Linked DNA regions of Limnospira fusiformis SAG 85.79. The protein of the gene in region 4 binds, or shares a complex with, the protein of the main gene of each other region. Links are inferred from orthologs where the notes say so. Each region holds a gene or a part of one and is shown on either strand. Other genes may lie near its edges.

The links.
Region 1: the proteins of HFV01_RS10925 (region 4) and ndhC are in contact, whole or in part, in a cryo-EM structure (PDB 6ZJN), measured with the Thermus thermophilus proteins. The link is inferred for Limnospira fusiformis SAG 85.79 from one-to-one orthologs. Residues at the interface, in WP_223903221.1 of Thermus thermophilus: Met26, Thr27, Asn29, Gly31, Pro32, His34; in WP_096411116.1 of Thermus thermophilus: Glu45, Ser46, Asn48, Pro50, Ala51, Gly52, Glu53.
Region 2: the proteins of HFV01_RS10925 (region 4) and nuoH are in contact, whole or in part, in a cryo-EM structure (PDB 6ZJN), measured with the Thermus thermophilus proteins. The link is inferred for Limnospira fusiformis SAG 85.79 from one-to-one orthologs. Residues at the interface, in WP_223903221.1 of Thermus thermophilus: Pro35, Ser36, Asp139, Gly141, Ala142; in WP_096411122.1 of Thermus thermophilus: Ala224, Glu225, Gln226, Glu227, Ala295, Trp297, Phe298, Arg299.
Region 3: the proteins of HFV01_RS10925 (region 4) and ndhK are in contact, whole or in part, in a cryo-EM structure (PDB 6KHJ), measured with the Thermosynechococcus vestitus proteins. The link is inferred for Limnospira fusiformis SAG 85.79 from one-to-one orthologs. Residues at the interface, in WP_011057128.1 of Thermosynechococcus vestitus: Pro17, His18, His19, Pro20, Ser21, Met22, Val25, Arg27, Met29, Thr31, Ile38, Asp39, Cys40, Glu41, Pro42, Val43, Ile44, Gly45, Tyr46, Leu47, His48, Arg49, Gly50, Met51, Lys53, Ile54, Asn57, Arg58, Pro65, Tyr66; in WP_011056552.1 of Thermosynechococcus vestitus: Leu46, Met47, Tyr48, Thr50, Ala51, Cys52, Phe54, Ile55, Glu56, Ala58, Ala59, Ile61, Gly62, Ser63, Arg64, Phe65, Asn76, Pro78, Thr89, Thr91, Lys93, Met94, Ala97, Leu101, Met123, Phe124, Ser126, Asp127, Ser128, Tyr129.

The regions. Positions count from the first base shown.
Region 1 is NZ_CP051185.1:119,665-122,680, reverse strand. Bases 1-2,942 are described here. They hold ndhC (photosynthetic/respiratory NAD(P)H-quinone oxidoreductase subunit C), read right to left. Parts: upstream 1,682-2,942; coding sequence 1,319-1,681; downstream 1-1,318. Other genes in these bases: HFV01_RS00605 (photosynthesis system II assembly factor Ycf48), read left to right, coding at 2,487-2,942; HFV01_RS00610 (rubredoxin), read left to right, coding at 2,128-2,463; HFV01_RS00615 (hypothetical protein), read right to left, coding at 1,832-2,050; ndhK (photosynthetic/respiratory NAD(P)H-quinone oxidoreductase subunit K), read right to left, coding at 568-1,293; HFV01_RS00630 (NAD(P)H-quinone oxidoreductase subunit J), read right to left, coding at 66-575. In the rest of the region: more of HFV01_RS00605, read left to right, coding at 2,943-3,016. UniProt on the Escherichia coli protein: NDH-1 shuttles electrons from NADH, via FMN and iron-sulfur (Fe-S) centers, to quinones in the respiratory chain. The immediate electron acceptor for the enzyme in this species is believed to be ubiquinone.
Region 2 is NZ_CP051185.1:5,020,958-5,023,998, forward strand. The notes cover bases 23-2,989. They hold nuoH (NADH-quinone oxidoreductase subunit NuoH), read right to left. Parts: upstream 2,082-2,989; coding sequence 963-2,081; downstream 23-962. Other genes in these bases: HFV01_RS23515 (NADH-quinone oxidoreductase subunit J), read right to left, coding at 23-211; ndhI (NAD(P)H-quinone oxidoreductase subunit I), read right to left, coding at 277-900; HFV01_RS23530 (citrate synthase), read right to left, coding at 2,258-2,989. In the rest of the region: more of HFV01_RS23515, read right to left, coding at 1-22; more of HFV01_RS23530, read right to left, coding at 2,990-3,041. UniProt on the Escherichia coli protein: NDH-1 shuttles electrons from NADH, via FMN and iron-sulfur (Fe-S) centers, to quinones in the respiratory chain. The immediate electron acceptor for the enzyme in this species is believed to be ubiquinone.
Region 3 is NZ_CP051185.1:120,517-123,324, reverse strand. The notes cover bases 75-2,808. They hold ndhK (photosynthetic/respiratory NAD(P)H-quinone oxidoreductase subunit K), read right to left. Parts: upstream 1,938-2,808; coding sequence 1,212-1,937; downstream 75-1,211. Other genes in these bases: HFV01_RS00610 (rubredoxin), read left to right, coding at 2,772-2,808; HFV01_RS00615 (hypothetical protein), read right to left, coding at 2,476-2,694; ndhC (photosynthetic/respiratory NAD(P)H-quinone oxidoreductase subunit C), read right to left, coding at 1,963-2,325; HFV01_RS00630 (NAD(P)H-quinone oxidoreductase subunit J), read right to left, coding at 710-1,219; HFV01_RS00635 (SdrD B-like domain-containing protein), read right to left, coding at 75-388. In the rest of the region: more of HFV01_RS00635, read right to left, coding at 1-74. UniProt on the Escherichia coli protein: NDH-1 shuttles electrons from NADH, via FMN and iron-sulfur (Fe-S) centers, to quinones in the respiratory chain. The immediate electron acceptor for the enzyme in this species is ubiquinone.
Region 4 is NZ_CP051185.1:2,296,230-2,299,079, forward strand. Bases 75-2,850 are described here. They hold HFV01_RS10925 (NAD(P)H-quinone oxidoreductase subunit H), read right to left. Parts: upstream 2,167-2,850; coding sequence 982-2,166; downstream 75-981. Other genes in these bases: mnmE (tRNA uridine-5-carboxymethylaminomethyl(34) synthesis GTPase MnmE), read left to right, coding at 75-182; HFV01_RS10920 (TIGR00266 family protein), read right to left, coding at 190-906; rsmH (16S rRNA (cytosine(1402)-N(4))-methyltransferase RsmH), read left to right, coding at 2,274-2,850. Also shown: more of mnmE, read left to right, coding at 1-74.

The DNA.
Region 1 (3,016 bases), 2.2 Mb from region 4 along the record:
TAACAGTCAACAACCATAACGGTTATGGTCTGACCTGAAAAAAACTATAACACTCCACTAATCCACTAATACGCATCTTGCAATTCATGGAAGTCTGGCGAGATATAGTCTTTCCGAAGTGGCCAGCCTACCCAATCTTCTGGCATTAAAATCCGCTTCAGGTTAGGATGGCCTTCGTAGACGATACCATACATATCATAGGACTCGCGTTCTTGGAAGTCCGCTGCCTTCCAAATCCAATAAACTGAGGGAACTTTTGGGTCGCTTCGGGGAACGAAAACTTTGACGCAAACTTCCTCTAGTTGTTCCACATTGTTCTGAACTTTGGCGAGATGGTAGGTGCTGACTAAATCTTCCCCTGGTCCCATATCATAGGCACACTGACACCGTAGATAGTTGAAACCATAGGCATATAAGGCAGTAGCTAGGGGAATTAAATAATCCCGGTCTACTTTAATCATCTCGACTCCCACATGATTGGGACCCAGAAATTCATGGTCAAATCCATTCTGACTTAACCACTGGGAGACGAGTCCGGCTTCAATGATGGGGGCTTCGGTTTCGGTCTCAGCCACGCTGTTCCTCCTTTTTCATGGGTTCGGTTTGTAGGGCGGGAGGCACAGGCATCCCGATCGCCTCGGTCAGTTGTTTCGGGGGGACTTGACGGGTAGTTGATTCTAAGTATTCCCCGGTTAAAATCGGTTCGACTACTTTCAGATTATGCGATCGCGTATAGTAGCGATGGGTCTGTTGGAGATTTCCCCGCTCCTGGAATGATTCGTTAGCGATTTTCTTGCGTAGTTTAATAATCGCATCAATGATCGCTTCTGGGCGAGGAGGACAGCCGGGGATGTAAACATCTACCGGGATCAGCTTATCTACCCCCCGCACTGCGGTGGGGGAGTCCATGCTAAACATTCCCCCGGTGACGGTACACGCTCCCATAGCAATCACATATTTGGGTTCCGGCATTTGTTCGTAAAGCCTGACCAACATGGGGGAATATTTCATGGTGATGGTTCCCGCCGTAATTAACAGATCCGCTTGTCTGGGGCTAGACCGTGGCACCAATCCAAAGCGATCGAAGTCAAACCGCGAACCAATTAGACCCGCAAATTCAATAAAACAACAGGCAGTCCCATAGAGCAACGGCCACAGACTAGATAATCTAGCCCAGTTGTAGAGATCATCAACCGTGGTCAGGATCACATTTTCCGACAATTCCTCAGTTACCTGGGGTCGCTCAATGGGGTTGATGATAGTTGTATTCGGTGAAGGACTTTGAGTTGTCATATTTTTATAACCTGTAATACCGTACCTATGACCATTCCAACGCACCCTTGCGCCATGCGTACACTAAAGCAATGACTAGGATGGTAATAAAGATGAGTGCTTCTATGAAGGCTAGTAGGCCTAACCTATGAAATGCTACCGCCCAGGGGTACAGAAATACTGTCTCTACATCAAAGATGACAAAGACTAGGGCAAACATATAGTAGCGGATGTTGAATTGAATCCAAGCCCCCCCTATGGGTTCACAGCCAGACTCGTAGGTTATGCGACGAGTGGCGCTTCTACTTTGGGGTCGGAGGATTTTGGAGGCTCCTAGAGCTAGTATCGGGACTAGGCTACAGATGATTAGGAAGCCCAGGAAATATTCGTAACCGTTCAGAAAAAACACAGTAGATCAGCAGAGTTATAGTTTTGGTAACCGGTTCTTTATATTATTGGATCACTTGTACCGATAAATCAAAGATCTGATCGGTTCAGTGGGACTAGATGATCGCGATCGCTCTCGTTGGATCTTAACAGAAATCCGCGATTATCGCCCTTACCAACAGGGCTGAACCTGTTGACTGGCTTTTGGGGATTTTGGGGATTTTGGGGACTGTTGAGATTTTTGGGTATTTTGGGTATTTTGGGTATTTTGGGTATTTTGGGTATTTTGGGTATTTTGGGTATTTTGGGTATTTTGGGTATTTTGGGGATTTTGGGGATTTCGAGGATTTTGGGGATTTTGGGGATTTCGAGGATTTTGGGCGATCGCCACAGATTGATTTAACTTTGTCAGGTTCTGTAATATTATGTAATAGACTTTTAATAATTAACTCCCCGACCGTCCGTACTATGAGTGAGCCAGCCACTGAAGTCAAATCCCCAGACCGATATGAATGTAACGCCTGCGGTTACGTCTATGAACCCTCCAAAGGCAGTTCTACAGGCAATATTCCCCCAGGTACTGAATTTGAAGATCTGCCAGCTAGGTGGCGTTGTCCCGTTTGCGGTGCGCCCCGTAGCCAATTTAGGAATATTGGCTCCTCCTCCGGTCCGTCTGGATTTGAGGAGAATCTCGGGTTTGGTCTGGGAGTCAATACCCTAACCTCTCAACAGAAAAGTCTTCTCATTTTTGGCGGGCTGGCTTTGGCATTTCTGTTTTTTATTAGTTTGTATGGTTTACGTTAAGGGATTTAACCAGATTGAATCAAATGCAGTTCCCTAAATTTTTGAAAAAATTGGCGATTTTGATAGCTGTGGCTTTGTTCTGTGCAAGTTGTGACTATCTGCCAGATGTTAGCTATAATCCTTGGGAATTAGTCCCGGTGGCTACAGATGCCAAGTTATTTGATATCGATTTTGTCGATAACTCCGATCATGGTTGGATTGTCGGTAGCAATGCCACTTTGTTAGAAACTTACGATGGGGGTAAGACCTGGGAAACTAAACAGCTAGATCTCGATGAACCTAATCTTCTGCTGACCTCTGTTAGCTTTAGTGGCTCGGAGGGATGGATTGTCGGTGAGCCTTCTGTACTTCTCCATAGCACTGATGGCGGTAAGTCCTGGACTCGCATCGCCCTCAGCAATAAACTCCCCGGCGCTCCTAATAATATTGTCGCCCTCGGACCTAGTGCGGCGGAAATGACTACTAATGTCGGAGCCATCTATCAAACTAAAGATGGCGGTAAAACTTGGCAAGCTATGGTAGAAGATGCTGTGGGGGTGATTCGCAGCTTGTC
Region 2 (3,041 bases), 2.7 Mb from region 4 along the record:
TAACAGAACCGACATAAATCAAAACTTGAGCCGCAGCCACAAAATCCGCATTGAGTAGGAGATATAATCCAGCCATGCTCATAAACACGCCTCCCAGCAAAAATGCCGAGTAAACGATATTTTTGAGCAAAACCACACCCAAAGCGGAGCCAATCATCATGATGGTTAGCAGGCCAAAGGAAACGACCTGAACCCCTTCTGCTAAATTCACGGGCATATCCTAGAGTTATCAAAGTTTGGGTAATGGAGACATTACCCCTGCCAAAGTTATTAAAATCAGGCTTTTTCTGCCTTAGCTTGGGATTCCCCATCCCGTTGTTGTTCCATCTTATCGAGAATTTCCTCTGGACGCAAACCAGAACGACGGGAATTTGGGGGAAGATCGTGGGGGTCCATAACTCCCTTGGGTAAATAGGCAAGTTCCCGCAGGGGAGTCACCATCGGATCATCAGTCACCTTGTAGGGTAACCGTCCCAGTGCCACACTATCATAGTTCAACTCATGGCGATCGTAAGCCGCCAGTTCGTATTCTTCCGTCATTGACAGACAATTAGTCGGACAATATTCGACACAATTACCGCAGAAGATGCAAACGCCAAAATCGATGCTGTAGTGTTTGAGTTTCTTTTTCTTAGTTTCCCGGTTAAATTCCCAGTCTACGACGGGGAGGTTAATGGGGCATACCCTGACGCAGACCTCGCAGGAGATGCACTTATCAAACTCAAAGTGAATGCGACCCCGGAACCTTTCGGAAGGAATCAGTTTTTCATAGGGGTATTGAACAGTAATGGGTCGCCGCTTCATGTGGTCAAAGGTGACAGATAGACCCTGACCGATATATTTAGCGGCTTGAATGGTTTCCTTGGCGTAGTCGCCAACTTGGTTAAGAAACTTGAGCATAGTGTTTTCGGAGTGTCTTAGCTTGGGTTAACTTAAGTTTAGGGATTAGCCCCCTTTAATATTTATCCCCCAAAAGCTATGGGAAATGCTAGTTTTAAGGCGGCTGTTAGCAAAAGATTTACCAAAGCCACGGGGAGTAAGAATTTCCAACCCAGGTTAAGCAGTTGGTCAATACGAACCCTAGGGACGGTCCACCGGATCAGAATAGCAGTAAATACCAGTAGATAGGCTTTCAGGATAGTCATGGTAATGCCGAGACTGGCGGTTAGCACCTGTAACCAAGGGGTGGTTTCACTCACGCCCAAAAGTCCTGCGATCGCCACGACGGGAATCGGAAAATTCCAACCCCCAAGGTACAAAACTGATACCAACAGGGCAGATAGTACCAGGTTGACATAGGAAGCCAGGTAATACAGAGCAAATTTCATCCCGGAATATTCCGTCTGATATCCAGCGATCAACTCTTCCTCAGCTTCTGGTAAATCAAAAGGTAATCTTTCACACTCAGCCAAAGCGGCAATACAGAAAATCGCAAAACCCACAGGTTGTCGCCAGACGTTCCAACCCAGGATGCCATAGCCGGACTGTTGTTGCACAATATCAAGGGTACTGAGGCTATTAGACATCATCACCACGGCCAACACGGCTAGGGCGAGGGGAATTTCGTAACTGATGGACTGAGCGGCGGCCCGTAGCCCTCCCAGTAGGGAGTATTTATTATTGGAAGCGTAGCCGGACATCAGTAGACCAATAGGCTGAATACTCGATAGGGCGATCCACAAAAATATTGCTGTCCCCAGATTAGCGATCGCCAAATTTTGTCCAAACGGCACAATCAGGTAAGACAAAAACACCGGAATCGACACAATAATCGGGCCGAGAGTAAATAATAGCGGATCTGCCTTAAACGGGACAATATCTTCCTTTAGCAAAAGTTTCAGGCCATCTGCCAGGGGAGCCAAACTCCCCATCGGGCCAATATATTCGGGTCCGATACGTTGTTGAGCGGCGGCGGATATTTTTCGTTCCAACCAAACCGATCCTAATACTCCTACGGTAGCACCAACTAGCATTAATCCCATGGGAAATGGCATCCACAGAATTTTAGCCACCCCTGTTGGTATACCCAAATCTAGGAGGACTTGAATGAAACTTCCTTGTATATCAATTCCTGGATTCATATATTATTCGCATTCAAAACGGCTGCAATTCCCCTGATCAGTATAACCGCTGGAGGGACTCAAATCTTCACGAGCGGGGGAAATTTTCACCGCCGGGGGAATTTCTGCCCCCAAAAAAAGGAAATGGGGGGGGCTATTGCCCTTTCCCCCAATCCCAATCTGTAGTGGTTCAATACCTATTTAATCACTGGACCTTGCAGGTCGATCGCACAGTTGCGGTCATGAATGGGGATATAAGTTTCCGCATGATTTCCCGTGTAGATCTGGGTGGGTCGATAAATGCGGTTCTTGACCAATTGTTCTTTCCAGTGCGCTAACCATCCAGCTACCCGAGCGATCGCAAAAATCGGAGTAAACAAGTCCGAGGGAATACCCAATTTCCGGTACACCAAACCAGAATAGAAGTCCACATTGGCATAAATACCCTTATGTCCCAACCGTTCCTGAACCACCTTTTCTAATTCCACCGCCACTTCATAGTATTGGTCGGAACCAAACTTCTCAAACAGTTGCTCTGCCAAATTCTGAAGAATAGTTGCCCTCGGGTCTTTGACTTTATACACCCGATGACCAAAGCCCATAATTTTGGCTTTTTTCTCCATCAAGCTATCTAGGTAGGGCCGGACATTTTCCACAGAACCAATTTCTTCGAGCATTTCCAGAACTTCCTCGTTAGCACCCCCGTGCAGTGGACCTGCTAAAGTTCCCACCGCCGACGCGATCACCGCATAGGGGTCAGTTAACGTCGAAGCTGTCACCATTGCCGAAAATGTCGAAGCGTTGATGGTGTGTTCTGCATGGAGAGTTAAGCACACATCAAAAACACGAGCTGCTAACGGGTCCGGTTCCATTTCACTCAGCATATATAGGAAGTTGGCGGAGTAGTCCAAATCGTCCCTGGGTTGTACCGGATCATTCCCTTTCCGCATCAGTTTAAAAGCTGCTACCATCGTCGGAATT
Region 3 (2,808 bases), 2.2 Mb from region 4 along the record:
TACCCTTGCTGGTAATGGGGGGAACTGAAGGTACAGGGACATCGGGAGGCAAGTTAGCAATGGCAACTGGGCCTATGTTCTGGGTCGGATCGGCGGGAACGGTGAAAGGGAGGGGTAGGTTGTTCCCAGGACTGCTGACACTACCATCAGCAGGAGGGATTTGTTGCAGTTGGAACGGAGTACCGGCTCCTAAAGTCTGTAAATCAGTGATTACAAAGCTGCCATCCTGACCAGTAATGGCGCTCCGTTCACCTTGATCCGGTTGGTATATACCATCAAAAGGCGGCAAATCTGTGAATACCGCAGCATTAGCTATTGGCAGATCACCAGGATCGAATACGCCAGTGCGGTTGACATCTATAAAACTAGTACCTGTAAGGTTTGACATTAGCTTGAACTCCTCCACCAAAATGTTGGACTAAGACAGTTTTTGCAAGATCAAGTCTATGTTCCTTGACTTAATCCCAACAGAATACACTCGCTTGCTCTGAGTGCGTATTCTTAAGACCACATTGAATATAACAGCATGAGCCTAAGAAAATATACCAGACTTTTGAGAAAGATTGCAATTGGGTTGTGAATGGGGGACATCCTCATTTCCGCCCCAGGGGAGTGGTGGGCGCTCTAGGGCTACCCACTGTTCTTAACAGTCAACAACCATAACGGTTATGGTCTGACCTGAAAAAAACTATAACACTCCACTAATCCACTAATACGCATCTTGCAATTCATGGAAGTCTGGCGAGATATAGTCTTTCCGAAGTGGCCAGCCTACCCAATCTTCTGGCATTAAAATCCGCTTCAGGTTAGGATGGCCTTCGTAGACGATACCATACATATCATAGGACTCGCGTTCTTGGAAGTCCGCTGCCTTCCAAATCCAATAAACTGAGGGAACTTTTGGGTCGCTTCGGGGAACGAAAACTTTGACGCAAACTTCCTCTAGTTGTTCCACATTGTTCTGAACTTTGGCGAGATGGTAGGTGCTGACTAAATCTTCCCCTGGTCCCATATCATAGGCACACTGACACCGTAGATAGTTGAAACCATAGGCATATAAGGCAGTAGCTAGGGGAATTAAATAATCCCGGTCTACTTTAATCATCTCGACTCCCACATGATTGGGACCCAGAAATTCATGGTCAAATCCATTCTGACTTAACCACTGGGAGACGAGTCCGGCTTCAATGATGGGGGCTTCGGTTTCGGTCTCAGCCACGCTGTTCCTCCTTTTTCATGGGTTCGGTTTGTAGGGCGGGAGGCACAGGCATCCCGATCGCCTCGGTCAGTTGTTTCGGGGGGACTTGACGGGTAGTTGATTCTAAGTATTCCCCGGTTAAAATCGGTTCGACTACTTTCAGATTATGCGATCGCGTATAGTAGCGATGGGTCTGTTGGAGATTTCCCCGCTCCTGGAATGATTCGTTAGCGATTTTCTTGCGTAGTTTAATAATCGCATCAATGATCGCTTCTGGGCGAGGAGGACAGCCGGGGATGTAAACATCTACCGGGATCAGCTTATCTACCCCCCGCACTGCGGTGGGGGAGTCCATGCTAAACATTCCCCCGGTGACGGTACACGCTCCCATAGCAATCACATATTTGGGTTCCGGCATTTGTTCGTAAAGCCTGACCAACATGGGGGAATATTTCATGGTGATGGTTCCCGCCGTAATTAACAGATCCGCTTGTCTGGGGCTAGACCGTGGCACCAATCCAAAGCGATCGAAGTCAAACCGCGAACCAATTAGACCCGCAAATTCAATAAAACAACAGGCAGTCCCATAGAGCAACGGCCACAGACTAGATAATCTAGCCCAGTTGTAGAGATCATCAACCGTGGTCAGGATCACATTTTCCGACAATTCCTCAGTTACCTGGGGTCGCTCAATGGGGTTGATGATAGTTGTATTCGGTGAAGGACTTTGAGTTGTCATATTTTTATAACCTGTAATACCGTACCTATGACCATTCCAACGCACCCTTGCGCCATGCGTACACTAAAGCAATGACTAGGATGGTAATAAAGATGAGTGCTTCTATGAAGGCTAGTAGGCCTAACCTATGAAATGCTACCGCCCAGGGGTACAGAAATACTGTCTCTACATCAAAGATGACAAAGACTAGGGCAAACATATAGTAGCGGATGTTGAATTGAATCCAAGCCCCCCCTATGGGTTCACAGCCAGACTCGTAGGTTATGCGACGAGTGGCGCTTCTACTTTGGGGTCGGAGGATTTTGGAGGCTCCTAGAGCTAGTATCGGGACTAGGCTACAGATGATTAGGAAGCCCAGGAAATATTCGTAACCGTTCAGAAAAAACACAGTAGATCAGCAGAGTTATAGTTTTGGTAACCGGTTCTTTATATTATTGGATCACTTGTACCGATAAATCAAAGATCTGATCGGTTCAGTGGGACTAGATGATCGCGATCGCTCTCGTTGGATCTTAACAGAAATCCGCGATTATCGCCCTTACCAACAGGGCTGAACCTGTTGACTGGCTTTTGGGGATTTTGGGGATTTTGGGGACTGTTGAGATTTTTGGGTATTTTGGGTATTTTGGGTATTTTGGGTATTTTGGGTATTTTGGGTATTTTGGGTATTTTGGGTATTTTGGGTATTTTGGGGATTTTGGGGATTTCGAGGATTTTGGGGATTTTGGGGATTTCGAGGATTTTGGGCGATCGCCACAGATTGATTTAACTTTGTCAGGTTCTGTAATATTATGTAATAGACTTTTAATAATTAACTCCCCGACCGTCCGTACTATGAGTGAGCCAGCCACTGAAGTCAAATCCCCAGACC
Region 4 (2,850 bases):
CCCTTACCCGCGCGAAAATAGCCCTAGAACAAGTGGAAAACACCATAAGCGATCGTCTACCCTTTGACTTTTGGACTATCGACCTACGCGGCGCAATTCACGCCCTAGGAGAAGTCACCGGAGAGGAAGTTACCGAATCAGTATTAGACCGGATTTTCAGTCGATTTTGTATTGGGAAATAATCAACAATCATCCATCATTACTGACAGGAGGGAGAGTAATCATAGAATTAATGCGATCGGCAAGTCGAGAGAATGGTAAACTTTGAACAATCACAATACCCGGTCCCGTCATTTTCGCCAAAAATAAGCCTTCCCCACCAAATAACGCATTACGAAAGCCACCCACAAATTGAATATCATAGCGCACCGAGGGAGAAAAAGCCACCAAACACCCCGTATCAACTCGCAAAGTTTCCCCAGGTTGTAAATTTTTTTGAATCATCGCCCCTCCCGCTTGAATAAAAGCCAGACCATCCCCTTTTAGTCGTTGCAGAATAAATCCCTCTCCCCCAAAGAAACCAGCCCCTAATTTCTTAGTAAATGCCACATTAATTTCCGTACCATTAGCCGCACACAAAAACGCATCTTTTTGGCACAAAAATTCGCCACCAATTTGAGCTAAATCAACCGGAATAATTTGCCCTGGTGAAGTCGCAGCAAAACCGACCCTAGAACGTTGTTTCCCATTATTTAAAAACGTAGTAATAAAGAAACCTTCTCCAGTAAGCATCCTTTTAAAACCAGAGAATAAGCCCCCTTTTCCCATACCCGTTTGCATTTGAATACCATCTTCCATATAGGTCATGGTTCCCACTTCTGCTTGAACTCCCTCACCGGGGTCTAGTTCAATTTCCACCAATTGCAAATCATTACCATAGATTTTGTAATCAATTACATCAGCCATAAGTAAAAACACCGTAAAAAGCCACTATTGAGGGCAAGCCCGAAGACTTGCCCCTGTATGTCAAGGGAAATGAGATTAGCGGTCTACTGACCCCATAATAATATCTACACTTCCCAAAATCGCCACAATATCAGCCACTTTTTCACCTTTAACTAAATCGGGAAAAATTTGCAAATTATTAAAGTCTGCTGCCCGAATTTTAAACCGCCAGGGGAAAACATTATCATCACCGATAATATAAATGCCCAATTCTCCTTTACCGCTTTCCACCCGCACATAATGTTCTCCAGAAGGAATCTTAAAAGTCGGAGCAATTTTTTTCCCAATAAACTGGTAATCAAAATTATTCCACTCAGACTTAGGCCCTCCCATCATCCGTTGTGCCTCTAAATTCTCGTAGGGACCCCCAGGAAGACCATCTAAGGCCTGGCGAAGAATTTTAACAGATTCCCGCATTTCCCGAATTCGCACCACATAACGGGCGAGGCAGTCCCCGGCAGTTTCCCAGTGAACATCCCAATCAAAATCATCGTAACACTCATAATGATCCACCTTACGAAGATCCCAATCAACCCCAGAAGCGCGCAACATAGGGCCAGATAGTCCCCAGTTAATCGCTTGTTCACGGGTAATAACTCCCAAACCCTCAATACGGCGGCGGAAAATCGGGTTATTGGTGATTAGTTTTTCATACTCATCAACTTTGGGGAGAAAATAATCGCAGAAATCGTGGCATTTATCAACCCAACCATAGGGAAGGTCGGCGGCGACTCCACCAATGCGGAAGTAGTTGTTATTAACCATGCGATAGCCAGTAGCAGCTTCCCAAAGGTCATAAATCATTTCCCTTTCCCGGAAGATGTAGAAGAAGGGAGTTTGCGCCCCTAAATCTGCCAGAAATGGTCCTAACCAGAGTAAATGATTGGCGATCCGGTTTAACTCTAACATGATTACCCGGATGTACTGGGCACGTTTGGGAACCTCAATATTAGCCAGCATTTCCGGGGCGTTGACTGTTACCGCTTCATTGAACATCCCGGCGGCATAATCCCAACGGCTAACGTAGGGAACATACATGACATTAGTCCGGTTTTCGGCGATTTTTTCCATGCCCCGATGTAGGTAGCCGATGACTGGCTCACAGTCTACTACATCCTCGCCATCAAGGGTGACAATTAGCCTCAACACTCCGTGCATGGAGGGGTGATGAGGTCCCATGTTGATGACCATGGGTTCGGTGCGAGTTTCGATTCTGCTCATATCGTTTTTGATCGCGCTAGAGTTTATGATGGTCTTATAGTCTCGTCAAATCTGCGTAACTTGCCGATTAATTTGAGTTTCCTTTAACTGATTATAGGTATTTTGGGGTGTCTGAGAAAGGTAGAGATTTGGATAATGTGGAATTCGGTGGGAAATTTGTCCATATTCCGGTTCTGGGGCGGGAGTTAATTGAGGGGTTAGCAGTCCAGGAGGGTGGTCACTATCTCGATGCTACGGTTGGCGGCGGGGGACATACAAGGATGATTTTTCAAGCAGCCCCTAATGTGCGAGTGACAGCCATTGACCGTGATTTAGAAGCGATCGCCGCTGCCAAGTCCATGTTAATGGATACTATCGGTAATTGTGGCGCGCGCCTGAAATTTTGGCACGGAAACTTTAGCCAATATCCATCGAGTCCCTCACAATTTGACGGCATCATAGCCGATTTAGGGGTGAACTCCCATCAACTCGATACCCCAGGACGAGGATTTAGTTTCCGTCATTGTGGACCATTAGATATGCGAATGAACCCACAAGACCCCCTCAGCGCCGCCGAAATCATTAACACCTGGGACGAAAAACAACTGGCTGACATCTTTTATACCTACGGCGAAGAAAGGCTATCTCGGCGCATAGCAAGGCAGATTGTCGAAAAACGCCCCTTTCAGACCACCGAACACCTCG